Linked DNA regions of Hydrogenophaga sp. SL48. The protein of the gene in region 1 interacts with the protein of each later gene in a pairwise test. Links are inferred from orthologs where the notes say so. Each region holds a gene or a part of one and is shown in the gene's direction. Other genes may lie near its edges.

What was found.
Region 2: the proteins of lpdA (region 1) and IM738_RS11570 interact in binary tests that used the Escherichia coli proteins (3 or more experiments, as listed by UniProt). The link is inferred for Hydrogenophaga sp. SL48 from one-to-one orthologs.

Annotation. Positions count from the first base shown.
Region 1 is NZ_CP063400.1:2,013,943-2,029,659, reverse strand. What follows is about bases 5,841-8,837. They hold lpdA (dihydrolipoyl dehydrogenase), read left to right. Parts: upstream 5,841-6,418; coding sequence 6,419-8,257; downstream 8,258-8,837. Other genes in these bases: aceF (dihydrolipoyllysine-residue acetyltransferase), read left to right, coding at 5,841-6,409. Also shown: IM738_RS09620 (PAS domain-containing sensor histidine kinase), read right to left, coding at 1-1,834; aceE (pyruvate dehydrogenase (acetyl-transferring), homodimeric type), read left to right, coding at 2,027-4,729; more of aceF, read left to right, coding at 4,748-5,840; IM738_RS09590 (IS5 family transposase), read left to right, coding at 9,879-10,868; IM738_RS09585 (radical SAM/SPASM domain-containing protein), read left to right, coding at 11,595-12,968; IM738_RS09575 (DUF1566 domain-containing protein), read left to right, coding at 14,000-15,717. UniProt on the Escherichia coli protein: Lipoamide dehydrogenase is a component of the glycine cleavage system as well as of the alpha-ketoacid dehydrogenase complexes.
Region 2 is NZ_CP063400.1:2,427,263-2,443,030, reverse strand. Bases 1-3,048 are described here. They hold IM738_RS11570 (UvrD-helicase domain-containing protein), read left to right. Parts: upstream 1-330; coding sequence 331-2,766; downstream 2,767-3,048. Other genes in these bases: IM738_RS11565 (porin), read right to left, coding at 2,872-3,048; IM738_RS11575 (GMP reductase), read right to left, coding at 1-85. Outside these bases: more of IM738_RS11565, read right to left, coding at 3,049-3,852; IM738_RS11560 (esterase-like activity of phytase family protein), read right to left, coding at 4,020-6,242; IM738_RS11555 (hypothetical protein), read right to left, coding at 6,420-6,716; IM738_RS11550 (endonuclease/exonuclease/phosphatase family protein), read right to left, coding at 6,961-7,776; IM738_RS11545 (DapH/DapD/GlmU-related protein), read right to left, coding at 7,773-8,420; phosphonate metabolism protein/1,5-bisphosphokinase (PRPP-forming) PhnN, read right to left, coding at 8,417-8,971; IM738_RS11535 (DUF1045 domain-containing protein), read right to left, coding at 8,968-9,684; phosphonate metabolism transcriptional regulator PhnF, read right to left, coding at 9,674-10,435; phosphonate C-P lyase system protein PhnG, read left to right, coding at 10,511-11,029; phosphonate C-P lyase system protein PhnH, read left to right, coding at 11,029-11,661; IM738_RS11515 (carbon-phosphorus lyase complex subunit PhnI), read left to right, coding at 11,664-12,785; IM738_RS11510 (alpha-D-ribose 1-methylphosphonate 5-phosphate C-P-lyase PhnJ), read left to right, coding at 12,782-13,684; IM738_RS11505 (GNAT family N-acetyltransferase), read left to right, coding at 13,681-14,133; phosphonate C-P lyase system protein PhnK, read left to right, coding at 14,135-14,926; phosphonate C-P lyase system protein PhnL, read left to right, coding at 14,923-15,639; IM738_RS11490 (alpha-D-ribose 1-methylphosphonate 5-triphosphate diphosphatase), read left to right, coding at 15,636-15,768. UniProt on the Escherichia coli protein: A helicase with DNA-dependent ATPase activity. Unwinds DNA duplexes with 3'-5' polarity. Translocates on single-stranded DNA with 3'-5' polarity. Initiates unwinding more efficiently from a nicked substrate than double-stranded DNA.

The DNA of each region.
Region 1 (15,717 bases):
GCTGGTTCAGCTCATGCGCCACGCTCGAGGCCATCTCGCCCATGGTGATCAGGCGGCTGGCGGTCTGGGCCCGTTCGTTTTGCAGCGCGGCCTGCGCTTCGGCGTTGCGGCGCGGCGTGATGTCGCTGGCGATCACCATCTGCGCAAGGCGACCGTCCACCCAGGTCAGGTAACGCGTGCGCACCTCCAGCCAGCGGTCGAGTTCTTCCACGAACACCTCGGCGTTTTCCGCACCCGCATCGGTGAGTGTTTCGGTAGGCATGCCGGCGAAGGCGTCCACCGCATCGCCGTTGTCCGGGCTCGGTGTGGGCTGGTTGCCTGCGAGGTCGACCAGATGGCGATGGCCCATGCCGCGGGTGCCGAACCAGAGGCGGTACATCTTGTTGGCGAACAGCATCTCGTCGCTGCCCAGCGGCGCCACCGACACGGCCGAGTCCAGTGACTCCAGCACGGTGGTGAAACGTTCGTAGGAGGCGGACAGCTCCTCGCGGATGCGCTTGGGCTCGGTGATGTCGGTCATCGACGTCATCCAGCCGGTCTGGTGGCCCTTGGGGTCGATCAGCGGCGAAACGTACATGCGCGCATCGAAGATGGTGCCATTGCGGTGCTGCACGCGCACTTCAAAACCGCCCGGCGTCGAGCGTCCGCTGAGTTCGTCGTCAAGACGGGCCGCGAGCTGGTCGTGGTCGTCATCGGGCCAGTAGGGGAAGGGGGCTGTGCGGCCCACCAGTTCGGCCTCGGTCCAGCCGGTCATCGAGCAGAAAGCGGGATTCACATAGGTGATACGGCCCTGCATGTCGAGCGCACGCATGCCGGTGAGCATGGAGTTTTCCATGGCGCGGCGGAAGTTGGTCTCGGACACCAGGGCTTGCTGGGCCTGCACGCGACGCCGCGTGTGGCGCCAGGTGCCCAACAGCATCCACACCGTCAGCGCCGAGAGGGCTCCAATGACCCAGAAAAAGCCGCTGCCCACGATGTCCTGGGAGGTGCGGTAGCCCTGCGCTTTCAGCAGCAGACCGTTGCCCACCGGCGAGACAGGCACCTCGTGTTCCAGCGGCTGCGCTGACCAGGGCAGCAGGCGCAACACGGCGCTTGGCGACTGCAGGCTGCCGGCCAGCACCCGCCCGCGGTCGTCCATCAGGGCCACGGCGTAGCGGGCCATGATTTCCGGCGGCATGCCAAAGCGCATGAGGCCATCGATCGAATACTCGCCCATCACCGTGCCGGCGAAGCGGCCCTGTTCGGTCAGTGGCACCTGAAGCATCAGGGTGGACTGGCGCGAGTCTTCACCCAGCGGGCGCGAGTAGATGGGCTGGCGCAGATCGCGCGCCAGCTCGAACGACCCATCCGTTTCGGCAGCGGTCATGGTGGCGCCCTTCAGGCGCATCAGGCTCACCGGCGCGCTGGGGGAGGTGTAGCTGGCGGCCACGGTGCGCCGTGCGTCCACCCAGCTGATGGCCTGAAGTTCCGGAAACTGGCTGATCAGGGTCTCGGCCTGGAACTCGAATTCTTCGGCGCTGATTTCCTTGTTGTCCACCTCGCGGGCGAGACGCATCAGCTGCTCCTGGCGTTCCAGCAGCCGCAGCCTCAGGCGCTGCTGTGCGTACTCGACGTCGCGGGTCACCGCTTCCTGTTCGCGCTCCAGCTCTTCATAGCGCAGGTAGGTGATCGCCACGGCGATGGCCGAGAGAAAGAGCAGCACCGAGAGCAACGGCGCCAGCGTCGCAAAGCGGTCCTGGCGCGAGGGCGGCAGCCTGCGCCACCAGCGGTTCCACCAGCCCAGCGGGGTGCTGTTCCCCACCGGGGTGACTGGTTTTTCGGGGGCAGATTTCATGCGCCGAGTTTACGTGTGGGCACCTGCCTGCAAGAGGATAAAAGCCACAGGCTGCTATAAATTTGATATCTGCAGTATTCCGCATAATGAAATATAAAAGCACATATTGAAATTGCCGCTGTTTTGTGGAAAAATCCGTGACACTGCGGGAAGCCCGCCGTAAGCTCAATTTCAAACCAACAGGAGACAAGCATGTCAGCGTCCGACGCTCTCAATGGCCGTGGTGTGGGGGATGCCGATTCCCAGGAAACCCGCGAATGGATGGAGGCGCTGGCCGCCGTGATCGAGCGGGAGGGGCCGGAGCGCGCGCACTTCCTGCTGGAACAGTTGCTCGAAGAAGCCCGCCAGAACAGCATCGACCTGCCGTTCTCGGCCAACACCGGCTACGTCAACAGCATCGAGGCCGACCAGGAAGCCCGTTGCCCAGGCAACATCGAGATCGAAGAACGGCTGCGGGCCTACATGCGCTGGAACGCCATGGCGATGGTGGTCAAGGCCAACCGCCACAACCCCGAAGACGGTGGCGACCTGGGCGGTCACATCGGCTCCTTTGCCTCGCTGGCCCACATGTTCGGCGCCGGCTTCAACCACTTCTGGCACGCCGAGAGCGAGAACCACGGTGGCGACTGCCTCTACATCCAGGGCCACGTGTCGCCCGGCGTGTACGCCCGCGCCTACCTCGAAGGCCGCCTGACCGAAGAGCAACTGCTCCATTTCCGTCAGGAAGTGGACGGCAAGGGCCTCTCCAGCTACCCGCACCCCAAGCTGATGCCCGAGTTCTGGCAGTTCCCCACCGTCTCGATGGGCCTGGGCCCGCTGATGGCGATCTACCAGGCGCGCTTCCTGAAATACCTGCACGCCCGCGGCATCGCCAACACCGAGAACCGCAAGGTCTGGGTGTTCTGCGGCGACGGTGAAATGGACGAGGTCGAGTCGCTGGGCGCCATCAGCCTGGCCGCGCGCGAAAACCTCGACAACCTGATCTTTGTGGTGAACTGCAACCTGCAGCGCCTGGACGGCCCGGTGCGCGGCAACGGCAAGATCATCCAGGAACTCGAAGGCGAGTTCCGTGGCTCCGGCTGGAACGTGATCAAGCTGCTCTGGGGCTCCAATTGGGACCCGCTGCTGGCGCGCGACAAGGACGGCGCCCTGCGCAAGATCATGATGGACACGCTGGACGGCGACTACCAGGCGTTCAAGGCCAATGACGGTGCCTACGTGCGCAAGCATTTCTTCGGCCGCGACCCCAAGGCGCTGGAGATGGTGGCGCACCTGAGCGACGACGACATCTGGAACCTGCGTCGCGGTGGCCACGACCCGCAGAAGGTCTACGCCGCGTACCACAAGGCGGTGAACCACAAGGGCCAGCCGACCGTGCTGCTGATCAAGACCGTCAAGGGTTTTGGCATGGGCAAGTCGGGCGAAGGCAAGAACAACGTGCACCAGACCAAGAAGCTGACCGACGAAGACATCAAGATCTTCCGCGACCGCTTCAACCTGCCGATCCCCGACAGCGAGCTGCCCAAGCTGCCGTTCTACAAGCCGGCCGACGATACGCCGGAGATGCAGTACCTGCACGCCCGCCGCAAGGCGCTGGGGGGATACCTGCCGCACCGCCGCACCAAGGCCGACGAGAGCTTCACCGTGCCCTCGCTCGACACCTTCAAGAGCGTGATGGAACCCACCGCCGAAGGCCGTGAAATCTCGACCACGCAAGCCTATGTGCGCTTCCTGACGCAGTTGCTCCGCGACCAGGCCCTGGGTCCGCGCGTGGTGCCCATCCTGGTGGACGAGGCCCGCACCTTCGGCATGGAAGGCCTGTTCCGTCAGATCGGCATCTACAACCCGGCAGGCCAGAACTACACCCCGGTCGACAAAGACCAGGTCATGTACTACAAGGAAGACAAGGCCGGTCAGATCCTGCAGGAAGGCATCAACGAGGCCGGCGGCATGTCCAGCTGGATCGCGGCGGCCACGAGCTACAGCACCAGCAACCGCATCATGGTGCCGTTCTACGTGTACTACTCGATGTTCGGCTTCCAGCGCATCGGCGACCTGGCCTGGGCGGCCGGCGACATGCAGGCGCGAGGCTTCCTGCTCGGCGGTACCAGCGGCCGCACCACGCTCAACGGCGAAGGCCTGCAGCACGAAGACGGCCACAGCCACATCCTGGCCGGCACGATCCCGAACTGCATCAGCTACGACCCGACCTTCGCGCACGAAGTGGGCGTGATCCTGCACCATGGCCTGAAGCGCATGGTGGAAAAGCAGGACAACGTGTATTTCTACCTGACCCTGCTGAACGAAAACTACGCCATGCCGGGCCTGACCGCCGGCACCGAAGAGCAGATCATCAAGGGCATGTACCTGTGCAAGCCGGGCGCCAAGGGCGACCAGCGCGTGCAACTGCTGGGCTCCGGCACCATCCTGCGCGAGAGCATCGCCGCCCAGGATCTGCTGGCCGCCGACTGGGGTGTGCAGGCCGATGTGTGGAGCTGCCCGAGCTTCAACGAGCTGACCCGCGACGGCCAGGACGCCGAGCGCTTCAACATGCTGCACCCGACCGAGCCGCAGCGAGTGCCTTTTGTGGCGCAGCAGCTGGAGAAGCACGCCGGCCCTGTGGTCGCGTCCACCGACTACATGAAGAACTACGCCGAGCAGATCCGCCCGTTCATGCCCAAGGGCCGTTCGTACAAGGTGCTGGGCACCGACGGCTTTGGCCGCAGCGACTTCCGCAGCAAGCTGCGCGAGCACTTCGAGATCAACCGCCACTACATCGTCATCGCCGCCCTGCGTTCGCTGGCCGACGAGGGCAAGCTGCCGTTGGCCAAGGTGGCCGAGGCGATCAAGAAGTACGGCATCAAGGTCGACAAGATCAATCCCTTGTACGCATAAATTTCCGGAGACAACAACATGGCACTGGTAGAAGTGAAGGTCCCGGACATCGGCGACTTCGACGAAGTGGCGGTCATTGAACTGCTGGTCAAGGTGGGCGACACGGTCAAGGCCGAACAGTCGCTGATCACGGTCGAGTCCGACAAGGCCTCGATGGAAATTCCGTCCAGCACCGCTGGCGTGGTGAAAGAACTGCGAGTGGCGCTGGGCGACAAGGTGAAAGAGGGTTCGGTGGTGCTGGTGGTGGAAGCCGCCGGTGAGGCCGCCGCCCCTGCGCCTGCAGCAGCTCCTGCTGCGGCGCCCGCACCTGCACCGGTGGCCGCGCCAGCTGCCGCTGCTGCGCCTGCGGCCGCACCCGCGGCTTCAGGCCCGGTGCAGGTGTTCGTGCCCGACATCGGCGACTTCAAGGACGTCGCCGTCATCGAGGTCTTCGTCAAGCCCGGCGACACCATCAAGGTCGAGCAGAGCCTGATCACGGTCGAGTCGGACAAGGCTTCGATGGAGATCCCTTCGTCGCACGCCGGCGTGCTGAAGGAACTCAAGGTCAAGGTCGGCGACACGGTCAACATCGGTGACCTGCTGGCCATCCTGGAGGGCGCCGCTGGCGCCGCCGCTTCGGCCCCAGCAGCCGCACCGGCTGCCCAGGCCGCTGCGCCCGCTGCTGCTGCCGTGGCCGCTTCTGCGGCCGCCACAGCGTCGGTGGAAGCCGCACCGGCCCACAACCCCACCAGCACCCCGGCGCTGGGCCTGCCGCATGCCTCACCCTCGGTGCGCAAGTTCGCCCGCGAGCTCGGCGTGCCGCTGAGCGAAGTGCAGGGCAAGGGCCCCAAGGGCCGCATCACCCTGGACGACGTGCAGGGCTTCACCAAATCGGTCATGGCCGGTGCGGTGCAGACCGCCGCCCAAAAGGCCAAGGCCCCGGCATCGACCGGCGGTGGTGGTTCCGAGCTGGGCCTGATCCCCTGGCCGAAGGTGGATTTCGCCAAGTTCGGCCCCATCGAACGCAAGGAGATGGGCCGCATCAAGAAAATCAGCGGCGCCAACCTGTTGCGCAACGCGATCATGATCCCGGCCGTCACCAACCACGATGACGCCGACATCACCGACCTCGAAGCCTTCCGCGTCTCCACCAACAAGGAGAACGAGAAGAGCGGCGTTAAGGTCACCATGCTCGCTTTTCTGATCAAGGCATCGGTTGCCGCGCTCAAGAAGTTCCCCGAGTTCAACAGCTCGATCGACGGCGACTCGCTGGTCTACAAGCAGTACTGGCACATCGGCTTTGCGGCCGACACGCCCAACGGCCTGATGGTCCCGGTGATCAAGGACGCTGACAAGAAGGGTGTGCTGCAGATCAGCCAGGAAATGGGCGAGCTCGCCAAGAAGGCGCGCGACGGCAAGTTGAGCCCGGCTGAAATGAGCGGTGCCACGTTCACCATCTCCAGCCTCGGTGGCATTGGCGGCCGTTACTTCACGCCCATCATCAACGCGCCCGAAGTCGCCATCCTCGGCGTCTGCAAAAGCAACATGGAACCGGTGTGGGACGGCAAGGCCTTCCAGCCGCGCCTGATGCTGCCGCTGTCGCTGACCTGGGACCACCGCGTGATCGACGGCGCCGCGGCGGCCCGCTTCAACGCGTACCTCGGTCAGATCCTCGGCGACTTCCGTCGTGTTCTTCTTTAAGGAATGACGATGGCACTGATCGATATTCAAGTTCCCGACATTGGCGACTTCGACGAAGTGGCCGTGATCGAGTTGCTGGTCAAACCCGGTGACACCGTCAAGGCCGAGCAATCGCTGATCACCGTGGAGTCCGACAAGGCCTCGATGGAGATTCCTTCGTCGCACGCCGGTGTGGTGAAAGAGCTCAAAGTGAAGCTGGGCGACAAGGTCAAGCAAGGCTCGGTGGTGCTGGTGCTGGACGGTGAGGGCGCTGCCAGCGCTCCTGCAGTACCAGCGGCAGCGCCCGCTGCTGCAGCGCCGACACCTGCTGCCGCTCCGGCGACGGCTTCCGTGGTGGCCCCTGCCGCAGCCAGCTTCGGCGGCAGCGCCGACATCGAGTGCGACGTGCTCGTGCTCGGCGCCGGCCCCGGCGGCTACTCGGCGGCGTTCCGCGCCGCCGACCTCGGCCTGAAGGTCGTGCTGGTCGAGCGTTATGCCCAGCTGGGTGGCGTCTGCCTGAACGTGGGTTGCATCCCGTCCAAGGCGCTGCTGCACGTGGCCGCGGTGATGGACGAGGTCAGCCACATGGCCGACCTCGGCGTGGACTTCGGTGCACCCTCGGTCAACGTGGACAAACTGCGCGGCCACAAAGAGAAGGTGATCGGCAAGCTGACCGGCGGCCTGGCCGCGATGGCCAAGATGCGCAAGGTCACCACCGTGCGCGGCTACGGCGCCTTCGTCGGTCCCAACCATGTGGAAGTGGAAGAGACCACCGGCACCGGCCAGGAGAAGACCGGCAGCAAGAAGGTCGTGGCCTTCAAGAAGTGCATCATCGCCGCCGGCTCGCAGGCGGTGCGCCTGCCCTTCATGCCCGACGATCCGCGCGTGGTGGACAGCACCGGCGCGCTGGCGCTCAAGGAAGTGCCCAAGCGCATGTTGATCCTGGGCGGCGGCATCATCGGCCTGGAGATGGGCACGGTCTACAGCACCCTGGGCGCGCGCCTGGACGTGGTGGAAATGCTCGACGGCCTGATGCAGGGCGCCGACCGCGACCTGGTCAAGATCTGGCAGAAGATGAACGCCAAGCGCTTCGACAACATCATGCTCAAGACCAAGACGGTGGGGGCCAAGGCCACACCCGAAGGCATCGAGGTGACGTTCGCCGCAGCGGAAGAGGGCGGCACCGCCCCCGCGCCGCAGGTCTACGACCTGGTGCTGCAGGCCGTGGGCCGCACGCCCAACGGCAAGAAGATCGCCGCCGACAAGGCCGGCGTGGCCGTGACCGACCGGGGCTTTATCAACGTTGACATCCAGATGCGCACCAACGTGCCGCACATCTTCGCCATCGGTGACATCGTGGGCCAGCCCATGCTGGCGCACAAGGCGGTGCACGAGGCGCACGTGGCGGCGGAAGTCATCGCTGGTGAATTGCAGGGCAACAAGGAGCTTGCAGCGGCCGCCTTCAACGCCCGCGTGATCCCCAGCGTGGCCTACACCGACCCCGAGGTGGCCTGGGTGGGTCTCACCGAAGACCAGGCCAAGGCGCAGGGCATCAAGGTCAAGAAGGGCCTGTTCCCCTGGACGGCTTCAGGCCGCGCCATCGCCAACGGCCGCGACGAAGGCGTCACCAAGCTGCTGTTCGACGACAGCCCTGAGGCACATGGCCACGGCAAGATCCTCGGCGGCGGCATGGTCGGCACACACGCGGGCGACATGATCGGCGAGATCGCGCTGGCCATTGAAATGGGTGCAGACGCCATCGACATCGGCAAGACCATCCACCCGCACCCCACGCTGGGCGAAAGCATCGGCATGGCGGCGGAGGTGGCGCACGGGTCTTGTACCGATTTGCCACCGTCGAAAAAGTAGCACGGCCTACCCGACACCCCGACGAGGCCCGGTCCCGAAATGTATCGGGCCTTGTGCTTTTCACGCTCAATATCTGGAGTCCAATCCCGAGGACAGGGGATTGGACGTGAAGAAGAGATTTACGGAAGAGCAGATCATTGGCCTCTTGCGCGAGGCTGAGACGGGTCTGCCGGTGGCCGAGTTGTGTCGTCGGCACGGTTTCTCGGAAGCCAGCTACTACCTCTGGCGCAACACGTTCGGTGGCATGAGCATCTCTGATGCCAAGCGCCTCAAGGACCTCGAGCTTGAAAACGCTCGCCTCAAACGGCTGCTGGCCGAGTCGATGCTTGAGAGCGAGGTGACGAAAGAAGCCTTGAGAAAAAAGTGGTGAACGCACCCGCACGGCGCGAGATGGTGAGCCACATGGTCGGCTGCGGACTGAGCGAACGCCGTTCACTGCGCGTCATCGGCATGAGCGCCAGCGCCTATCGTTGTGAGCCCGCTGCAGACTGAAACAGCGCCTTGAAGGACAAGATCATCGCCCCGGCGCAACGCCATCGACGGTACGGTGCGGGCATGATCTACCTGACGTGCGCCAGTTCCGTGAGATCGTTAACCACAAGCGCGTCGAGCGCCTGTATGCCGAGGCGGGTCTGCAGGTCAGGAAACGCAAGCGCAAGAAGATCCCGCTGGCTGACCGCCACCCCCCTGCAACGTCCGATGGTTGCCAACCAGGTGTGGTCCATGGACTTCGTCTTTGACCGAACGGCTGAAGGTCGCACTCTCAAGAACCTGACCGTGGTCGATGATGCAACCCATGAGGCGGTGGCCATCGTGGCCGAGCGGGCAATGGGCGGCACCCAGCTGACGCGGATTCTGGATCCGCCACGGATGGTCTGCACAACCTCGGCATCCATCGAACGATGTGAGACATTGCCGGCATGAAGCAAATGAGCCTGGGCGAGAGCGGATTCGAGCGCAAGAGCAAGAGGACGCGCAAGCGCGAGTTCCTCGACGAGATGAACCTGGTGGTGTCGTTGGCGGAGCTGGTGGCGCTGATTGCCCCGCACGCGCCGGCCCCTGGTGGCAAAGGCGGTCGCCCGCTGTTTGCTCTGCAGACGATGCTGCGCATCCACTTCCTGCCGCAGTGGTTCAACCTGTCGGACCCGGCAATGGAAGAGGCGCTGTACGACACGCCGATGTTTCGCGAATTCGCCGGGCTGGACATGGGCGGGGACTACGTGCCCGATGAGAGCACCATCCTGCGCTTTCGCCATCTGCTGGAGAAGCACCGCCTGAGCCTGCAGATCCTGGCCACCGTCAACGCCAAGCTGGCGGCCAAGGGGCTGCTCCTCAAGAGCGGCACGGTGGTCGATGCCACGCTGATTGCCGCGCCCAGTTCGACCAAGAACAGCAGCGGCGAGCGCGACCCCGAGACGCACCAGACCAAGAAGGGCAATCAGCAATGGGATGGACGCCCCCACCCTGATCGGCATCGATGTGCCAAAGTGGATGCGTTGATCAACGGCTTGGACAGTATGAGGCTGCACAATCGGCACCGAACTATCAGGTGGGTCCGCGCGTCAGTTAGGGAAGGTCTGCAAAACCGCGGCGCCGTGGGCCGATGTGAGACAGTGACGTCATGAAGCAAATGAGCCTGGGCGAGAGCGGATTCGAGCGCAAGACCAAGAGAACGCGCAAGCGCGAGTTCCTCGACGAGATGAACCTGGTAGTGCCGTGGACCGAGCTGGTGTCGCTGATTGCACAGCATGCACCAACGCCTGGCGCCAAGGGTGGTCGTCCGCCGTTTGCCGTGCGAACCATGCTTCGCATTCACTTCCTGCAGCAGTGGTTCAACCTGTCCGACCCGGCGATGGAGGAGGCGCTGTACGACACGCCCATGTTTCGAGAGTTTGCGGGGCTGGACCAGGGTGAGGAGAACTTGCCTGACGAGAGCACCATCCTGCGCTTTCGCCATCTGCTCGAACAACACAACTTGAGCCTGCAATTGCTTGCCACGGTCAACGCCACCCTGGCCGACAAAGGCCTGCTGCTCAAGAGCGGTACGGTCGTCGACGCCACGCTCATTGCCGCCCCCAGCTCGACCAAGAACAACAGCGGCGAACGCGACCCCGAGATGCATCAGACCAAGAAGGGCAACCAGTGGCACTTCGGGATGAAAGCGCATATTGGGGTCGATGCCGAATCGGGCCTGGTGCACACCGTCAAGGCCACAGCGGCCAACGCGCACGACATCACCCAGGCCAGCGAACTGCTGCACGGCGACGAAACCGATGTCTTTGCCGACTCTGGCTACCGGGGCGTTCACAAGCGCGATGAGGTGATCAAGGACCATCCCGAGGTCCACTGGTACGTGGCCATGATGCCCAGCCATCGCAAGGCGCTGGACAAGGAAACGCCCATGGGCTCGATCATGGAAGCGCTGGAGAAAACCAAGGCGCGCATCCGAGCCAAGGTCGAACACCCGTTCCGGGTGATCAAGCGCCAGTTCGGATATGTGAAGGTGCGCTACCGGGGATTGGCCAAGAACACGGCGCAGCTGCACACCCTGTTTGCGTTGTCCAACATCTGGATGGTGCGCCGAACGCTTTTGAAGGAGACCCGAGGATGAGTGCGTCCGAATGCGGCCAACGGCCACGAATCAGGGCGAAATCGGCCAACAAAGCGCCCTCGTGAGCCTGAAATCGCCATCATTTGAAATTGCATGCATCACCTCGCGCCGTAGCGGGTGTTGTGCAGACCTTCCTTAGTGAACGAAAAGACAGCGGCTTTGACCCGCAGCGACACGCATTGCATATGCAGCATCTCCAACGACCGGACACATTCCAAAATCACTTGCGGACAAACAACACCACCTAAAACTCAGCAAACAAGGACGCTTCGTTAGCCCCAGATCCATGCAATGCTTGACCTCATGTGGTTGAAATTCCTGTCCTCGCGCAGGACATCGATGTCGACCAGCGCATCAGCCGGTGAGTTGAAAGAATGCGAAAACAACATCGTTCCGGTGCGGCTGTGACTGCCACAGAACCAAACGGGTCAAACCTGCCCAGTTCGGGCAACTGGCTCGGAACAAGTTGCCTATGTATTCCGATATACGGGCTTGTGATGCACAATCCTCATGTCATGGTTTTTCATGCTGCTGCATTTCCGATTCGTATACCTCATTTCACGACCAAGAGATGATAGAGGTTGAATATGTCGCTTGACTCTTGAAAATTGAAATACATTGCATGGTGAGGCTAAAGTTGGGATTTGATAAAGAATTTTGAATGTTAAAAACAAGAATAAAAGCTATTCTTGTCATTTGTAGTGCTCAGACAAAAGGTGCTTAGATATGCTCAGAACGGTTGCATGGAGAAATCTGCCGGCTCAAGTGATCCGATTTGTCAATCGCCGATTTGGGATCGATTCCCAACTTCGTTATTTATCGCGTCTCGCGGAAGAGGGAGTAACCCTGGATCGACTTCAATACGAAATCCAGCGTAGTGCGTTTTACTCTGTGGTGGGTAAGCCTCTGTTCACGGAAATCGCCAACATCTACAACCAATATCTTCTCCGCCAACCAACCCCCAGCGAGGTCATGTCGCTACTGAGTCAGTTCCATGAACACTTTGGAAGCGTCAAGGCTTGCCAGCAGGCCATCTCTGAAGGAAATATTCGGACCCATCTGGGAATCAGGCCCTTCAAACTTGAGATGGATATTACCAATCAGTGCAATCTTCGTTGCATTATGTGTTACTTTAGCGATGAGCGTATCTATAAGCGCAAGCGGGAAGATATCAGTGTGGCCGACTTTGCCCGGATTGCCGAGCAAATTTTCCCATTTTGCGAAAGGGTTTCACTTTCCATCGGCACCGAACCATTGCTTCACCAGCGTTTTGAGGAGTTGCTTTCGATAACCGGACGGTACAAGGTTCCAATGGTGTACATCAACACCAATGGTCTTCTCCTCAATAAAAATCGAATCGATGCAGTTCTGCGGTCGGCTTTAACTCATATATCCATCTCCATTGATGGAGCCACAGCGCCAACCTACGAGCGCATCCGGGTTGGCTCAAGTTTCGAAAAGGTCATCGGAAATATCAAGGCTCTGCAAACGGCTAAAAATCTTCATGGAACGAACATTCCTCACTTGAGCTTCAACTTTGTCCTGATGCGCTCCAACATCCGTGAATTGCCGGCAATGGTCCAGTTGGCCCATGAACTTGGGATAGAGGGAATCAGCGCGACGCATGTTGTTCGTTACGAAAATACAGACACGCTTGACGAAACCCTTGAAGGCGAAAAAGAACTTTGCAACCGTATGATGGATGAGGCTAGAGTTTTGGCGAGCCGATTGGGTATCTCGGTCAATTTTCCCCCGAACTTTAAGATTGAAGGCGAGGTGTCTTTGATTCATTTGGGTCGTTCTTATTTCGACCTGCAAATCACCGAGCAAACAACAAGAAACTGCTGCCCATTCCCTTGGCACTTCATCGGTATCGATTGCTATGGGAATGTCGTACCTTGCGGCTGGTGGTATTACCCCGAAGAGTCAATGGGAAATTTGAAAACCGATTCCTTTGAAAAGATCTGGAATAACTCGCGCTACCAAGCCCTCCGCTTTGAACATCAGAGCAGTCGCCAGCGTACGACGTGCCTCTCTTGCCCTGCTGCCGGAATGGGGGGTGTCCAAGACTCAAGCGCCTTTCAGGTGAAGAAGCTATAGCGGGCTTCTTAAACTCGCTCGTATCGGCACGCGGGTGGTTCGTGCCTTTTGGGATTGGGCTTTGCCAAATAGTCTGAAGAGGAACCGTCTGCTTCATAGGCGTTCGACAATACGGAAGCTGCCTGCAATGCTGCGCAGACATGCTGGAATCAACGGCCCTCATCAGCGGTTTGTGGAGGTTCATGGGTTGTTGAAGACAAAAACAGTGGGCGCCAAGGCCACGCCCGAAGGCATCGAGGTGACGTTTGCCGCTGCGGAAGAGGGCGGCACCGCCCCCGCGCCGCAGGTCTACGACCTCGTGTTGCAGGCCGTGGGCCTCACGCCCAATGGCAAGAAGATCGCCGCCGACAAGGTCGGCGTGGTCGTGACCGACCGCGGCTTCTCAACGTCGACATCCAGATGCGCACCAATGTGCCCCACACCTTCGCCATCGGCGACATCGTGGGTCAGCCCATGCTGGCGCACAAGGCGGTGCACGAGGCCCATGTGGCCGCTGAAGTGATTGCCGGTGAACTCCAAGGCAACAAGGAGCTGGCCGCAGCCGCCTTCAACGCCCGCGTGATCCCCAGCGTGGCCTACACCGACCCCGAGGTGGCCTGGGTGGGCTTGACCGAAGACCAAGCCAAGGCCCAGGGCATCAAGGTCAAGAAGGGCCTGTTCCCCTGGATGGCCTCTGGCCGCGCCATTGCCAACGGCCGCGACGAAGGCGCGACCAAGCTGCTGTTCGACGACAGCCCGGAAGCTGGGCGCAGACGCCATCGACATCGGCAAGACCATCCACCCGCACCCCACGCTGGGCGAGAGCATCGGCATGGCGGCGCTGGTGGCGCACGGCTCTTGTACCGACTTGCCGCCGAGCAAGAAGTAATTCGCTGTCACGCACACCAGCAAGAAGCCCAGGACGGGAAACTGTCCAGGGCTTTTGCCATCTATGATCGAAAGAAACATTCTGGGTCGTTGGATCACTTCATCAGACAGATCGTGCATCTGATGCGGAGATCTGCTGAAAACTGAAAGTAAAGGGAGGAAGCATGGATCACCTGGTCATCACATCCAATGCGCTGCTGGCTGGGCGCTCGTTGGGCCGGCGAATTCTGGCCGGCATCGCGATGGGGCTCGTGCTGACGGCTTGTGGCGGTGGAAGCGTATCGTCCGATGCCAAACTCAAGACGAACGGCGCGGCGGACACCACGACGTCGACGGAGCAGTCGGATGCCTTGATCAGGAGAGGCGCTGAGCTCAATTCGCGAGAGCTTGCCGGGGCACAGTCTGCTGCAGAGGCTGGCGGTTCGCCATCGAAGGGCCTGGCCAAGCGCCTCGCCAAAGGGCTGTCCACTGTTCCGGTCTATCGCTTCTTCAATACCCGGTCCGGCGCCCACTTCTACACCAGCAGCGCAGAGGAGCGCGACTCGGTGACGGCCAACCTGCCCCAGTTTGTGTACGAAGGTATTGCCTTTCAGGTCAGCGAGTCGGCTCAGAGCGGGTTGAGTCCCGTGTACCGGTTCTTCAACAGGCGTACCGGCATCCACTTCTACTCCATCAGCGATGAGGAGAAGGCGTTCATTGAGGCATCGCTGCCCCAGTTTGCCTACGAGGGCGTGGCTTACTACGCCAGCAAGGTCCTGGGCGATGGCTACCGGCCGCTGTACCGCTTCTACCAGTTCAACAAGGGGGTCCACTTCTACACGGTGGACGAGGTGGAAAAGGACCGCGTCCGCGCCACGCTGCCGCAATATGCGTTCGAAAACGCGGCTTACTACGTGCCGGATGCCACCTATATCGCCCCCAAGTTCAAGGTGCCACACACCGGTTTCTCCAATACGGAGTGCCTCAACCTGTCCGGCGCTCTGACTGACTGCGCGGCGTCTTCTGTGCTGGACTTCTACGACCAGCAGGATGGACACCGATCCGCCGTCAATCCCTTGAGCTACAGCTTGTTGCCCAAGCCAGGCGGCGGCTCCTACGACAAATCCGAATGTGTTCTGGACAACGTCACAGGTCTGGTCTGGGAAGGCAAGACCGCCAGTGGCGTGCGATCGGGACTCTACAGAACCACAAATCTTGACAACCCGGCGCTGCCGCAGAAGTGGAGTGGGGGCGATTGGATCAACCCCACTCAGGCAGAAATTCTCGCCATCACCAACAGCGTGGGCTATCTCAACCATGTCAACAGTGTCGGACTTTGCGGGTATGCCGACTGGCGACTGCCAACGGTGAAGGAACTCAACTCGATCCTCCATGCTGGTACACCGGCCGGCGTCGACCAAAGCTGGTTCGTGAACGCTGAGTCCTGGTCCCCCTATTGGGCGGCCACGCCTAGCGTGTCCATACGTAGCGGGGATGGATGGGTCGTCGGCGGCGCCCATGGGGCTTTGCCGGAGAGCCGGAGCGAGTGGCGTTCGTCTGGCGTGCGTCTGGTCCGCAGCGCCTGGACGGTTTCGGAGTCCACCTGCCCCAGTCAACCCACGGCCGAGCGATTCACGCTGAACGGTGCAGAAGCCACGGACAAGACCACCGGGTTGGTCTGGGCGCGTTGCGCCGCAGGGAAGAGCTGGGACGGATTCACCTGCACAGGGGAGTCTTTGCCGATGACCTATTTCGGGGCCTTGCAGTACGCCAGGACACAGGCCGGCTGGCGCGTGCCCAATGTCAAGGAATTGCTCAGTGTGGTGGACCATGGTTGCGCGGCGCCTGCGCTCGATGCGTCGGTGTTTCCGCACAACCCCTCCTATTTCACATGGTCAACCAC
Region 2 (15,768 bases), 420 kb from region 1 along the record:
CCACGCCAGCGTCGCATTCCGAGCGGCTTTCCACGCGGCATTTGCGCGGCAGCAGCAGGATGTTGTCGTAGTCGAATATCTCCATAAAACCAGGCTCCAGAAAACTGTTGTGAATGAACAGGGAGAGCGCTTGGCTTGGGTCCGGTCTTCTGTCGGGCGGGAATCCATCCGGCCAAAAAGAAACCGGGCGCAAGAATCTTGGGCCCGGTGGTTGATTCTAGGCGCTACGGCCGGCGCGGCACAGGGCGGCCATCGGATGGCGGGCTTATAGCGTTCATACGCAGGGACATATAGACCCGGCGCGGTGCCCCGGCTTCCTACAATCGAAGCATGTTGTTTGAAGAATCCGTTGCCCCGTCCCCGCTGCTTGCGGGCCTCAATGCCGAACAGGGCGCCGCCGTCACCCTCCCCGCCGAACACGCGCTCATCCTGGCCGGCGCCGGCTCGGGCAAGACCCGTGTGCTCACCACCCGCATCGCCTGGCTGCTGCAGACCGGGCAGGTCACGCCCGGCGGTGTGCTGGCCGTGACCTTCACCAACAAGGCCGCCAAGGAGATGATGACGCGGCTGTCCAGCATGTTGCCGGTCAACGTGCGCGGCATGTGGATCGGCACCTTCCACGGCCTGTGCAACCGCTTCCTGCGCGCGCACCACAAGCTGGCCAACCTGCCGCAGACCTTCCAGATCCTCGATACGCAAGACCAGCTCTCGGCCATCAAGCGCCTGTGCAAGCAGTTCAACGTGGACGACGAGCGTTATCCGCCCAAACAGATTCAGTATTTCATCAGCGGCTGCAAAGAAGACGGCCAGCGCCCGGGCGACGTGGTCGCGCGCGACGAAGAGACGCGCAAGAAGGTGGAGCTGTACGCGCTCTACGAAGAACAGTGCCAGCGCGAAGGTGTGGTGGATTTCGGTGAACTCATGCTGCGTTCATACGAAGTTCTGCGCGACAACGACCCGGTGCGCGAGCACTACCAGCGCCGCTTCAAACACATCCTGATCGACGAGTTCCAGGACACCAACCGCCTGCAATACGCGTGGATCAAGATGTTTTCCGCACCGCCTATCGAGGGGCTCACGCCCTCCGGCAATGCGGTGTTTGCCGTGGGCGACGACGACCAGAGCATCTACGCCTTCCGCGGCGCGCGCGTGGGCAACATGACCGACTTCGTGCGCGAGTTCCGCGTGAAGCACCAGATCAAGCTGGAGCAGAACTACCGCAGCGTCAGCAACATCCTCGACTCGGCCAACCAGCTCATCAGCCACAACAGCCACCGCCTGGGCAAGAACCTGCGCACCGACGCAGGCGCTGGCGAGCCAGTGCGCGTGTACGAGGCGGTGAGCGATTTCGCCGAGGCGCAGTGGATGGTGGACGAGATGAAGCAGCTCGCGCGCGAAGACATTCCGAAGAGCGAGATGGCCGTGCTTTACCGCAGCAACGCGCAGAGCCGCGTGGTCGAAACCGCGCTGTTCAACGCCGGCATGCCTTACCGCGTGTACGGCGGACTGCGCTTCTTCGAGCGCGCCGAAATCAAGCACGCGCTGGCCTATTTGCGCCTGCTGGAAAACGCCAACGACGACACCAGTTTCCTGCGCGTGGTGAACTTCCCGCCACGCGGCATCGGGGCGCGCAGCATCGAGCAGCTGCAGGACGTCGCGCGCACCTCGGGCTGTTCGCTGCACGACGCAGTGAGCGCTGTCACCGGCCGCGCCGGCGCGGCCATCGGCGGCTTCGTGGCCAAGCTCGATGTGCTGCGCGAGCGCTCGGTGGGCATGACACTCTCCGAGATCATCGAGCTGGTGCTGGACCACAGCGGCCTGGTGGAGCACTACCGCGCCGAACGCGAAGGGCAGGACCGGGTGGAGAACCTGGAAGAACTGGTCAGCGCGGCCAAGAGCTTTGTGGGCATTGAGGGCTTCGGCCGTGACGCGGTGGCGCGCACGGTGGACGGTTCGCCACTGACGCAGAGCCCGGCCAGCCAGGGCATCGACCCGACGCTGCCCGTGGTGGACGAGCCGCTCGCCCCCGACGCCGACACCGGCGAAACCATGAGCCCGCTCGCGGCCTTCCTCACGCACGCCGCGCTCGAATCGGGCGACAACCAGGCCCAGGCCGGGCAGGACGCGGTGCAGCTCATGACGGTGCACGCCGCCAAGGGCCTGGAGTTCGACTGCGTGTTCATCACTGGCATGGAGGAGGGCCTGTTTCCGCACGAGAACTCGATGAGCGACCGCGACGGACTGGAAGAAGAACGCCGCCTGATGTACGTGGCGATCACGCGGGCGCGCAAACGCCTGTACCTCAGCCATTCGCAGACGCGCATGCTGCACGGCCAGACGCGCTACAACATGAAGAGCCGCTTCTTCGAGGAACTGCCCGAGGCCTGCCTGAAGTGGCTCACGCCGCAGCAGCCGGCCTGGAACCCGAGCGCAGCTGGAGCGGGCGGTGGCGGTGGCTGGCAGGGCAACCGGGGTGGCTACGGCACGCGGGGTGCGGGGGCGCCCGCCGTGCTGCAGCCGGCATGGTCACCCGGCTGGGCCTCGGGCAGCGACCCCAAAGGCCTGGGGGGCAAGAGCAACCCCGAGCCCGACCGCGGCACCGACCTCAAGGCCGGCATGAAGGTGTTCCACAACAAGTTCGGCGAAGGCAAGGTGCTGGCGCTGGAAGGTGCGGGCGCCGATGCGCGCGCGCAGGTGAGCTTTTCGCGCCATGGCGTGAAGTGGCTGGCGCTGTCGGTGGCCAAGCTCACGCCGGTGGACGACTGACGGCCCATGAAAAAAACCACCGGCGCCGAAGCGCCGGTGGCTGAAAAAACTTGCGCAGACTCTGATTGCCGCGTTGGCTACCCGCGCAAGACCCGGAGAAAACGATCAGAAGTCGTGGCGCAGGCCCAGGGCGAACAGGCGGGTGTCGGCCGTCTTGGTGCCCGAACCGTTTTTCACGTTGTGCGAACGCAGGCCGCCGTACAGCTTGGTGCGCTTGGACAGGGCGTAGGTTGCGCCGACGCCGAAGCCCGATGACTTGCCGGCGGTGGAGCCACCGATTTCGGTTTTGCTGGTGGCGTAGCCGACCGACAGATTGACATTGCCCAGGGGCACGTTGACGCCCACGGTCAGTTCGTTGTCGTCGCCCTTGGCGTCATTGCCCTTGCGCGTGTTGTAGCCACCGGAGAGGCTCATCATGCCCAGGTCGTACGAACCGGCGAACATCAGGTAGTCGTTTTCCTTGCCCTTTTCCTGCTGCAGGCCCAAAGCCACGTTCAGCGGGCCGTTCTTGTAGCCGACCTTGGCACCCACCATGTTGGCGTCGACGGTGGCGTCTTCGTCCAGCGCGTATTCGATGCCGCCGTAGACACCGCCCATCGAGGGGAGGGCGTAGGTGATCTTGTTGTTGAAGCGGCTGCTGTAGTCGCCGCCCGAGCCCCAGACGCCGTTGGCGGCGGGCGTGAAGGCCGAGTCGAACACGTTGCTGCTGTAGGCCAGGCCACGCACTTCGTCATAGATGGTGGAGCTGCGGCCGAGCTTCACTTCACCGAAGCCACCCGACAGGCTGACGGTGGACTCGCCCTTCCACATCGGGTCCTGCGAGGTGCCGGTGTCGGCGTCGAGGCGGTGCTCCAGCTTGAAGCCGGCCTTCAGGCCGCCACCGAGGTCTTCGGTGCCGCGAAAGCCCAGGCGCGAGGTCGTCAGACCGCCGTCGCCGCCGTTGAACAGCTTGGTCTGGCTGCCCTTGTCGAGTTCCTTGAGGCTGCCCACCGACAGGTCCACACGACCGTAGACGGTGACAGACGATTGCGCCATGGCGGCGCCCGAGGCGGCCAGCACGGCCAGAGCGATGAGGGATTTTTTCATGGGATGTTGTCCAGAAGTTGGGTGAATGTGGAGGCGGCGAAACCCCGCCGCTCCCCACACCCGCTGCCTTGGGCAAGCAGGTGGGTGTATTTCATCGGGCGACCGCAAAAGCTCTGTGACACTCTCATTTCTTTGCCATGAATGTTGCATTGCAACAACAAGCAGTATCAAGGCCTCCCGGCATTGACCCAGCGTGTCCAGCCGGCGCCGTCGTTGTCGTTCACCACCCACAGATCGCCCTTGAACACCACCATGCCCTCGGCCTTTTCCTGCAGGTAGTTGAAGTCTTTCCGCAGGTCGCGCACCAGGGTCTTCTGCAGCGTCGCGCCTTCCGTGACGTCGGCGGCCTTCACGCTGTAAATCCGCTTGACCTCGGCGTTGATCGCCTGGCCTTCACCGCCGCCCTTGTCGCGTTCGAGCAGCAGCAGGCGCCCGTCGTCGGTGAGCTGGATTTCAGAGAGCCCCATCCAGAACTGCTGCGGGTCTTTGCTGTGCCGGTCCAGCGGGTAGAGGGCGGTGGTCCAGGTGTCGGTGGGCAGGTGCAGCTTGAGGATCGCGGCCTGCGGCCGCTTGACATCGAAGCCCCGTTGAATGGCGATGTACAGCGTCTGCCCGTCGGCGCTCGCGGTCACGCCCTCGAAGCCCGTGCCGGTCTTGGGGCTGGCGAACCGGGCCTGCACGCTGGCGGGCAGCTTCACGCGCTGCTGCACCACGCCCGAGGCGTTCACCTTGATCAGCTCGTTGCCCTCGACCGTCGCGCCCTCCGAGGCGATCCAGAAACCGTCGGCCACCTTGGCGATGCCTTCCGGGTCCACCTTCAATGCCTGGCCGTCGGTGGAGGTGAGCATGGTGACCTGATCGATCACCATGCGGCCCTGAGGCACTGGCGAAGGGTCGATCCGGAAGATGCGCGACTGGCCAAAGGCGTTGTCGGGCACGGCGTACAGGTGCGTGCCGTCGGTGGTCAGGCCCGAGAGGGCGCCCCACGGCATGCTGGCGTCCTTCGCCACCAGTTGCGGCTCGCTCGCGGCGGGTGCGCCCTGCGCGTGAAAGCGGTAGAGGTTGAGCGAGCCGTCGCCCTCGTTGGCCGTGATCAGCAGCTGCTGGCCGTCGCGCCGCTTCGTGACCGTGATCAGGCCCTCGGGCGACAGGCCGGTCGGCAGCAGCTGAACGAAATGCGGCTGTTTCGGGGCTTCGACGCGGTGCACTTCGACGAAAGCACCGCGCTCAGAACCCGCGAACAGGTAGGGCTTGCCACCGAACGTGCCCGCCGCCACGCCTTCGATCTCCACACCCTTGGCCGCCGAGCGCCCGTCGGGGTAATGGCCGTGCAACAGCGCGTTGAGCTCGGTGCGCTCGCCGGTTTCATGGACGACCTCGCCGCGGGTGTTCATGAGCGTGAAACCGCGCGCACCGGGCAGCACGCCCTCTTTGTCCTTCTTGCCGTCGCCCTCGTTGGCGGTGGCAAACACACCGGGCGCGACCCACGCCACCGCGTCGGCTTCGCGGCGGGCCGTGAAGCTGTCCTTGAACAGCACCTCCTTGTCTTTTTTCAGATCGGCGTTGCCGCTGCGGACCACGTTGCCCATGGAGAACACGCGTTCCAGCCTGGCTCGCGCCGGGTGGCTCAGATCCAGGATCGCCACCGCATTGTTCTCCTGCAGCGACACCACCGCCTTTTGAGCGCGCGCGTCGACAGACACAAACTCCGGCTGCGGGTCGTTGGGGTAGACCACGCCTGCCGTGGCCTGCAGGGCCTTCACCAGTTCGATGGACTGCACGCCGGTGCTGGCGCCACCGTAGAGGTCTTGCAGGCCCACCACGTCGATGCGGCCCGGGCGCTGGCCGTCGAGCGTGGCGTCGCCTTTGGCGTCGGTTTCTTCGTCTTCGATCGCCACCACGGCGCGCAGCGTGCGGCCCTGGCCCACCAGGGCCAGCGAATCGGGGCCCACGCCCACGGTGATGTCCTTGACGTGTTGCACCGCGCGCGGGTTGCGGATGTCGTACACGCGCAGGAACCCACGGCGCGCGTTGCTCACGTCGTCACCCATGCGCACCGCCGCCACGGCGTAGCGGCCGTCCGGGCTGATGGCGACCGACGTGGGCTCGCCCACGCCCATGCGCTGCACGTCCACGCGCGGCAGCAGCACCGGTTGTTCAGGGCGTGTGATGTCGATCAGCCCCAGCACCCCGGCGTCGGCGCTGGTGTAGACCAGCGTCATGCCGTCGGGCGTGGCCGCCACGATCTCGGCCACGCCGTCCACCGCCAGGTGGTGGACCATGGCAAACGCGCCGACGGGTGGGACCGGCTGCGCCGAGCGCGCCAGCGAGGAGAAAGCAAGGGAAGCCGCGAGGGCCGCGGTCAAGGTGCAGAGACGAAGGGTGTGCATGAGAAGGGTGGGAGGCTGGGAACAAACCGAGCAGCCTACGGTTCCCATGTGTCACCACCGTGAAGTCGCGCCCTTCAACACGCCGTCGCGGTGTGTTGGGCGAAAAAAAACCCCTGCCGGCGGACGCGGGGCAGGGGTGGTGGGGCACGCGCCGCTGGGCGCGGTGGAGGCGGCAGGTCAGTCGGCTTTCGCGACCGCCGCCTTGGGGGCTTCGGCGCCGGGCTGGGCTTTCTGGAGGGTCTCCTGCATGGACAGGTCCAGCAACACGGCCTTGCTGGTGTAGTAGCGGTCGAGCCGCCACTCGGCCATGACCTCCATGGCCAGGTTGAAATCGTCGTAGTCCAGGCTGTACAGATCCGACAGCAGGAACGGGACCTCGGATTCCAGGGCGAGCACCAGGCGCGACAAGGTGTCGGCGGCCGGTTTTCCGGACTTGTTTTCGATCAGCTTTCGGGCTTTTTTCAGGGCTCTCATGTGAACTCGCTCTCTCTCAACGGTTTGTAAATGGTTGGTTAAACCAAAGACCTAATGGTTTACCCATGGCGCACAGCATACCGGCCAGGGCAGGGGTTTTGATGACAGAAATGTGACGGAGGCGTGAAGAGACCTGCCGCTGAAGGGCCTTCAGGGAGGTCGGATGAGAGCCCGTTGCAGGCGCTGCTCACGGGCGATGGGCCGGCATGCGGGCGGGGCAGCCGGGCACGGTCCGTGGTGAGGCTCAGCCCACGCTGAAGGTGACGCTCACGCCCGCGTGATCGCTGGGGAACACACCCGAAGGCTGCGCGGGTGCGTTCAGCACCACCGACGCGCCCACACAGACCACCGGTGCCTGGGAGCAGCTGGGCATGCAGAGAACCTGGTCCAGGTTCAGGCCCTGTCCTTCGGGCGTGTGGTACGTCACCTTGGCGCCCGCGCCGGCCTGCTCGTGCGCATCGACCAGGCCCCAGGGAGGCTCCAGAAACCGGGCCAGTTCAGGCGAGTCCATGGAGGCGTTGAAGTCGCCGCAGATCAGGGCGATGTCGTGCCGTGGCATCCACACCGGGCGGCCCAGCAGGGCGCGCAACTGTTCGGCGCGCAACGCACCGCCGCCCTCCAGGTGCGACAGGTGGGCATGGACCAGCAGCACCGACCGACCCGCCACCTCCAGCGAGCAGATCTGGGCCACCCGGCCCCCATCGGCCACCGATGAAGGCAGCTCGACCCGGTCGCCGGAACGGATGGGCGAGCGCGTCAGCACGGCCAGCGACGAGAAGCTGTCCACCCACCCGCCTTGAAACCAGCGCGGCTTGCGGCGGGCCGGGGCGGTGTGCAGGTGCATGCCCAGGTGCTGTGCCAGGGTTCGGGCGGTGTCGGTGCTGCCGTCGAGCGTGGCGAAACATTCCTGCAGCGCGAACACATCGGCGTCCAGGGCCTGCATCTGCTCGCACATCGTCTCCAGGCGCCGGGGGTAGTCTCCGTCGCACTTCCAGGTGTTGAACGTGACCACCTTCAACCGGGTCGGGCCTGTGTGCAGGCTGTTCGGCTCCGGGGTCATGCGGCGTACCGGGACAGGAAGCGCCGCAGGTCGCAGAAGTCGTCCATGCGCTCGGCCAGCGTGTCGTGGTCCCAGTCCCACCAGGCGGTGGACTCGATGGCGCTGGCAATGGATCTTGTGAAGCGCTGGCGCAGGACCTTCGCCGGAGCGCCTGCCGCGATGGCGTAGGCCGGCACGTCTTTGGTGACCACCGAGTTGCTGCCGATCACGGCCCCGTTGCCGATGGTCACGCCCGGCATGATCACCACACCGTGGCCGATCCAGGTGTCGTGACCGATGCCCACGCGCTGGCGGCGGCGCCACTCGAAGAAGCTCGCATCGTCTTCCGGCGCCAGGCCGTACCTGGCGCGGCGGTAGGTGAAGTGGTGCAGCGTGGGGCGCTCCATGGGGTGGAAGCCCGGGTTGATGCGCACCATGGCCGCGATGTTGCTGAACTTGCCGATGTCGGTCGACATGATGTCGCAGCCCCGCTCCAGGTACGAGTAGTCGTCGAGCACGCTGTCGGTCAGGCGCGCGTGGTCGCCGACCTCGGTGTAGCGGCCGAAACGGCAGTCCTGGATGACGGCCGTGGGGGCGATGCTGGGCGCCAGGCCGAGCTGCCTGGCTTCGCCGACGTTGAACGATGCGATGTGGGTGAAACTCATTGAGGCCATCCGGGCAGGTTCTGAAGGTGGCTGAGAAGCTGGCGGCCCGCGTCGTCCAGCGCACCGTCGTTCAGGATCTCGATGGCGTGGGTCGGCGGCAGTGCCTGCGTGCGGTGGATGCGCGCCTCGACCTCCGCCGGGCCTTCCCGGCCGCGCGCCAGCAGGCGCTGGCGCAGGGTGTCGGGGCTGGCGGAGATGTGCACCACGGCCACCCCCGGAAAGCGCGAACGGGTGGTGTCCAGGTGACCGCGGGAGCCGTTAACGAGCACCCAGTGGCCGTGATCGAGCGGCGCGGTTTCACAGTGGCGAATGCCGTAGTGAAGCCCGTTGGCCTGCCAGTTGAGCGCGAAGGCCCCCCGTTCGCGCAAGGCCAGGAATTGCAGCTCGTCCACCGCCTCGTGCACCTCGTCGCCCGGGCGCGCCGCGCGGGTGATGGTGCGCCGCGCCCAGTGGATGGCCGGCACGGGAGTCAGGTGGTGACGCACCCAGCCCAGCACGCTGTCTTTGCCGGCGCCCGAGGGCCCGACCACGTACACGAGGCGACGGCTCATTTGTGAAAATCCCAGCGCTCGACGAACACGAAATCGGCGCCCTGGGTGGGCTCCGCGAACAGCGACAGTCCATCGAAGGGGCAGGGCGGCAGCGCTTCGAACCAGGTCTGTGCCGCCTGCTCCAGGCGCTGCACCGTTGTCTCGTCAACACCTTGCAGGTGGCCCGTGAGCGAGAGGTGGCAGCGGTAGCGCTCCAGCACGTAGGGGTAGCCCCAGCGCACCAGCAGCGCGTCTTCCTGGGTGGACAGGTTTCCCTTGCGACGGCGTCGTTCGAGTTCGTCGGACGACAGGGGCGCCGCCAGCTTGGCCAGCTGGGTCACGCAGGCGCTGGCCACCGCGTTGATGGCGTCCTTGTTGCCTTCGGGGCACAGCGCCAGGAACCCGCCCAGCTTTCGCACCCGCAGGGCCGGCATGTCAAAGGCGGTGAAGGAAGCGGCCAGCGCCCGCAGCGCCTCGCGCAGGTCGTCCAGGCCCACGCCCTCGCTCAGCACAAACGGTGCTTTCAGCGTGGCGTGCCAGCCGTAGCGCCGGGGGTCGGCGGTGAGTCGCTGTTGGGGTTCGGGCGCGAGGCCGTCGAAGCGGGGTTGTGCCAGCGGGGTGCCGGTGGCCGCGTCGCGGCCCAGCCAGCGGCTGCCCGCTTCCCACCAGGCGGAGCCGGGCGGTGGCGAGAAGTAGACCGCGAAGCGGTGGGCGTTGCTGAAGTCAACGGTCATCGTGGGTCACCGTGAGCTTGACGCGGTCGCCCGCGAACCAGGTGCTGGCGAATTCGATCGGCACGCCCGCGCCGTCGACGTTCACGCTGGTGACGAACAGCACCGGTCGGTTGACCGGCTGCTTGAGCAAGGCCGCCACTTCCGGACTCGGCAGCTGTGCCGTGATGCGGCTCTCTTTGCGGGTGTAGTCCGTCACGCCGTGGGCGGTGAAGGCGTCGGTGATGGAGCCGGTCTCGCGCAACACCGCCTCCAGCCGCTCGAAGCGCGGCAACGGGAACACGCGGTCGCTCACGTGCAGCGGCTGGCCGGCGCCCACGCCCAGCACCTGCAGGCGCAGCACCGTGCTGCGCGCGGGCAGCTGCAGGGCCTGCGCCATCGCGGCGGTGGCGCGGGTGCGCTGAGCGTCCTGCACCTCGAAGCGCCCCTGCAGACCGGCCTGCGCCATGTTCTGCCGGTGGCGCGTGCGCTTGCCAATGATCAGGTCGACCGCGAAGTCTTCGACGTAGGTGCCGCTGCCCTGCGTGATGCGCACCAGGCCCTTCTGGCACAGGCTGGCCAGCGAGCGCCGCACGGTGTGGCGGTTGACGCCGTACTGCTCGGCGAGCACATGCTCCGAGGGCAGGCGCTGGCCGGGCTCGTAAACGCCGCGCGCAATGGCCTCGGAGATTTCGTTGGCGATGCGTGCCCAGAAGCTCTGGTTTTCGCGGGGGGTGTCCGGGGGGGACGTTGGAAAGGTCAGGAGTTTTGTCATGAAAGGGACATTCGGCGGGCCTACGCTCGGGGCCTGGATTCAATTTGTCTAGACGTCTTACAAGGTACCACGGACATGTTTCATGCATTTGACAGTTCGGCGCCCAACCGGCCGAAATCTCCGCTGACCCGGCCCGACTGGATGGCGCTGCTGGCACGCGCACCGATGCCGGTGCTCGAAGCTGCGCTCGCGCCCCACAGCTCGGCTGCACCGCGCTGGTTGCGCGCTCCCGAAACCGGCCTGATGATGGTGCAGGGCCGCGCGGGCGGCACTGGCGAGCGCTTCAACCTCGGTGAAGTCACCGTGACCCGCTGTGCGCTGCGCCTGCCCGGCACCACCCCGCAGGCGCCGGTGGGCGTGGCCTATGTGATGGGCCGCTCGCACCGCCACGCACAGCTCGCGGCGCTGGCCGATGCCCTGTTGCAGGACCCGTCGCAGCAGGCCGTTCTCGATGCGCAACTGCTGCAGCCGGTGCGCGAACACCTGGCGCATCAGCAGGTGCAACGCCAGCAGCGTGTGCAGAGCACCAAGGTGGAGTTCTTCACCGTGGCGCGCGAGTCGGGCGGTGCCGACGACGAAGAGGAGGGCGCTTGATGTCTCACGATCTGTCTTCGGTGGGGGCCGGTTTTTCCCACGAGGCCTTCGGCAGCCAGGCGGTGTTCCGCTCGGCCCTGCAGGCCCTGTCGCACCCCGGCCGCTGCATCCCTGTGGAGCACGACGCCGAGCTGCCCCGCCACGGCAACGCCGCCGCGGCGGTGTTCCTGCTCGCCATGCTCGACGCCGACTGTGGCCTCTGGCTGTCGCCCTCGCTGCGCGACAGCGACGCCGCGATGTGGCTGCGCTTTCACACCGGTTGCCAGCTGGTGGAGCACGCCGCGCAGGCCCAGTTCGTCTGGGTGGGCGCTGGCGATGCGCTGCCCGCGCTGCAGAGCCTGCGCCAGGGCAGCGATCAATGCCCCGACCAGTCGGCCACCTGCGTGGTCGATGTGGGTTCCCTGTCCGCCGGTGTCGATGCAGAAGCGCAGTGCTGGACGCTCAGCGGCCCCGGCATCCGCGACCAGGCGCTGCTCGGCGTGACCGGCCTGCCCGGTGACTTTGCCGCGCAATGGGCGCTCAACCACGGCGGCTTCCCGCGCGGTGTCGACCTGTTCCTCGCCACCCACGACCAGCTCGTGGGCCTGCCGCGCACCACGCGCATCCACACCCACTCCGCTCTGGAGGCCTGAGCATGTACGTTGCCGTCAAGGGCGGAGAAACCGCCATCCTCAACAGCTACCGCCTGCTGGCCGACCAGCGCCGTGGCGACCCGGCCCAGCCCGAGCTGGGCGTGGCGCAGATCCGCGAGCAGCTCAAGCTGGCGGTCGACCGCGTCATGACCGAAGGTTCGGTGTACGACCCCGAGCTCGCCGCGCTGGCCATCAAGCAGGCCTCGGGCGATCTGATCGAGGCCATCTTCCTGCTGCGCGCCTACCGCGCCACGCTGCCGCGCCTGGGCACCACCTGCGCGCTGGACACCGCGCGCATGGCGCTGGAGCGCCGCATCTCGGCCACCTTCAAGGACCTGCCCGGTGGCCAGGTGCTCGGCCCCACCTACGACTACACACAGCGCCTGCTCGATTTCAGCCTGCTGGCCAGCGGTGCCCCGGTGGTGTCGGGCGACGCGGTCGCTGCGGCCAGCGCCCAGCCCGAGGCCACGCCGCGCGTGGTGGACCTGCTCAACCAGGAAGGCCTGATCGAAACCCGCCCGGTGCCGCCGGGCGACCCGGCACCGGTGGACCTGACGCGCGAACCCCTGCGCTTTCCCGCCGACCGCGCCACGCGGCTGCAGAACCTCGCGCGCGGCGATGAGGGCTTTCTGCTCGCCATGGCCTATTCGACCCAGCGTGGTTATGCGAACTCGCACCCCTTCGTCGGCGAAATCCGCCTCGGGCAGGTGGCGGTCGAGATCGTTCCCGAAGAGCTGGGCTTTGCCATTTCCATCGGTGACATGGAGCTGACCGAGTGCGAGATGGTCAACCAGTTCGCGGGCAGCAAGACCGAGCCGCCGCAGTTCACGCGCGGCTACGGCCTGGCCTTTGGCCACAGCGAACGCAAGGCCATGGCCATGAGCCTGGTGGACCGCGCGCTGCGTGCCGACGAACTCGGCGAGGCGGTGTTGTCGCCGGCCCAGATGCCCGAGTTCGTGCTCTCGCACAGCGACAGCCTGGAGGCCTCGGGCTTTGTGCAGCACCTGAAGCTGCCGCACTACGTGGACTTCCAGGCCGAGCTGGAGCTGGTGCGCAAGATGCGCGCCGTGGCCGCCACACAGGTCGAAAACGCCACCACCCCCAACGAAGAGGCCGCCGCATGAACGCACCCTATGAAGCCGTAGCGCTGGAGCGCCTGCCCGAGCCGGCCGTCGAACGCGCCGCCGAGGTCAACTTCGCCTACCTCGACGAGCGCACCAAGCGCATGATCCGCCGCGCCATCCTGAAGGCCGTGGCCATTCCCGGCTACCAGGTGCCGTTCGGCTCGCGCGAGATGCCGCTGCCCTACGGCTGGGGTACCGGCGGCATCCAGGTCACCGCCTCGGTGATCGGGCCGGACGACACCCTGAAGGTCATCGATCAGGGCTCGGACGACACCGTCAACGCGGTCAACATCCGGCGCTTCTTCCAGCGCACCACCGGCGTGGCCACCACCACGCGCACCGTGGATGCGACGCTGATCCAGACGCGCCACCGCATCCCAGAGATCCCGCTGGTTGAAGGCCAGGTGCTGGTCTACCAGGTGCCGGTGCCCGAACCCATGCAGCGCCTGGAGCCGCGAGAGACCGAGACCCGCACCCTGCACGGCCTGGCCGAATACGGCCTCATGCACGTGAAGCTCTACGAAGACATCGCGCGCTACGGCCACATCGCCACCACCTACGACTACCCCGTACTGGTCAACGGCCGCTACGTGATGGCGCCGTCGCCGATCCCGAAGTTCGACAACCCCAAGATGCACATGAACCCCGCCCTGCAGCTCTTTGGCGCCGGGCGCGAGAAGCGCATCTACGCCGTGCCGCCGTACACGTCGGTGGAGAGCCTGGGCTTCGAGGACCACCCGTTCGAGGTGCAGCGCTGGGACGCCGCCTGCGCCCTGTGCGGCGCCACCGATTCTTTCCTCGACGAGGTGATCACCGACGACGCTGGCGCGCGCATGCACGTGTGCTCGGACTCGGACTATTGCCAGTCGCGCCAGCCGGCTGAGGGGGACCCGTCATGAGCCTGCTGATCCGCGAAGCCACCGAAGCCGATCTGCCCGGCGTGCTGGCGCTGTACGGGCAATCGGGGCTGGACAACGACGCCGTGCTCACCCTGGCACAGGCGCGCGAGGTGTTCCAGCAGTTTGCGCGCTACCCCAGCTACCGGCTCTTCGTCGCCTGCGAGCCGTCGTTTCCCGACACCGTGATCGCCACCTACGCCCTGCTGGTGATGCACAACCTGGCGCACAACGGTGCGCCGTCTGCCATCGCCGAAGACGTGGTCGTCGCTCCCGACCGCCAGGGCCAGGGCATCGGTCGCCAACTCATGGCGCACGCCATCGAACAGGCGCGCACCGCCGGTTGCTACAAGCTGGCCCTGTCATCGAACGCCAAACGCCAGGCCGCACACGCCTTCTACGAGTCGCTGGGCTTCCAGCGCCATGGTCTGAGTTTTGTGATCGAGACTTGAAATGAACACCCCTTTGTCTTCTTCCACCCCTTTGCTGCGCGTGCGCGGCGTGGCCAAGCGCTACGGCGACCATGTCGCGCTGCACGAAGCGTCCTTCGATCTCTGGCCGGGCGAGGTGCTGGCCGTGGTGGGCGAGTCCGGCTCGGGCAAGACCACCCTGCTCAACGCCATCGCCGCGCGCACCACGCCCGACGCCGGCAGCGTCGAGTTCCTGGGCCGCGACGGCCTGCTGCAGGACGTGCACGGCATGTCGCAGGCGCAGCAACGCCTGCTGGCGCGCACCGACTGGGGCTTCGTGCACCAGAACGCGGCCGATGGCCTGCGCATGGACGTCTCGGCCGGCGCCAACGTGGGCGAGCGCCTGATGGGCCTGGGCGAGCGCCACTACGGGCGGCTGCGCTGCACCGCCGAGGAGTGGCTGCAGCGTGTCGAGATCGACCCGATCCGCATCGACGACGCACCGCGCACTTTCTCCGGCGGCATGCGCCAGCGCCTGCAGATCGCGCGCAACCTGGTCACGCAGCCGCGCCTGATCTTCATGGACGAGCCCACCTCGGGGCTGGACGTGTCGGTGCAGGCCCGCCTGCTCGACCTGATGCGCCAGCTCACGCGCCAGATGCACCTCGCCGCGATCATCGTCACGCATGACCTGGCCGTGGCCCGCCTGCTGGCCCACCGCATGATGGTGATGCAGCGCGGCCGCGTGGTCGAAGCGGGCCTCACCGACCAGGTGCTCGACGACCCCCAGCACCCCTACACCCAGCTCCTCGTCTCTTCGGTACTGCAACCATGAACCCACCCCTGCTTCAGATGAAAGGGGTGGCCAAGCGCTTCACCCTGCACCACCAGAACGGCGCCGAACTCTCGGTGCTGCACAACGTCGATCTGGAGGTGCGCCCCGGCGAATGCCTGGTGCTCGACGGCCCTTCCGGCATGGGCAAGAGCACGCTGCTCAAGCTCATCTACGCCAACTACCGCGCCACCGAAGGCCGCATCACCGTGGCGCCCCCGGGCAGCGAGCCGGTGGAGGTGACCGAGGCCTCACCGCGCGAGCTGGTGCGGCTGCGCCGCGAAAGCATCGGCTACGTGAGCCAGTTCCTGCGCGTGATTCCCCGCGTGTCGGCGCTGGACGTGGTGGCCGAAGCGCTGGTGGAAGACAGCGGCGACGACCCGGCGGCGCTGGAGGCCGCGCGCGAACAGGCGCGCGCCTGGCTCACCCGGCTGCGCATCCCTGAGCGCCTGTGGGCCTTGCCACCGGCCACGTTTTCCGGCGGCGAGCAGCAGCGCGTGAACATCGCACGCAACATGATCAAGCCGCGCCCGCTGATGCTGCTGGACGAGCCCACCGCCTCGCTCGACGCGGCCAACACCCGCACCGTGATCGAGCTGATCCAGGAAGCCGCCGCGCGCGGCGCCGCGCTGGTCGGCATCTTTCACGACGCCCATGTGGGCGACGCCGTGGCCACGCGGCGCATCAACGTCGGTGATTTCAGGAGCGCCGCATGAATCACTCAGTGAGCCCGCCCATCGTGTACAAGAACGCTCGCATGGTGTTGCCCGACGAGGTGCAGACCGGCAGCCTGTCGGTGGAGGCCGGTCGCATTGCCGGATTCGGGTCCAGCAACAGTTCGCTGC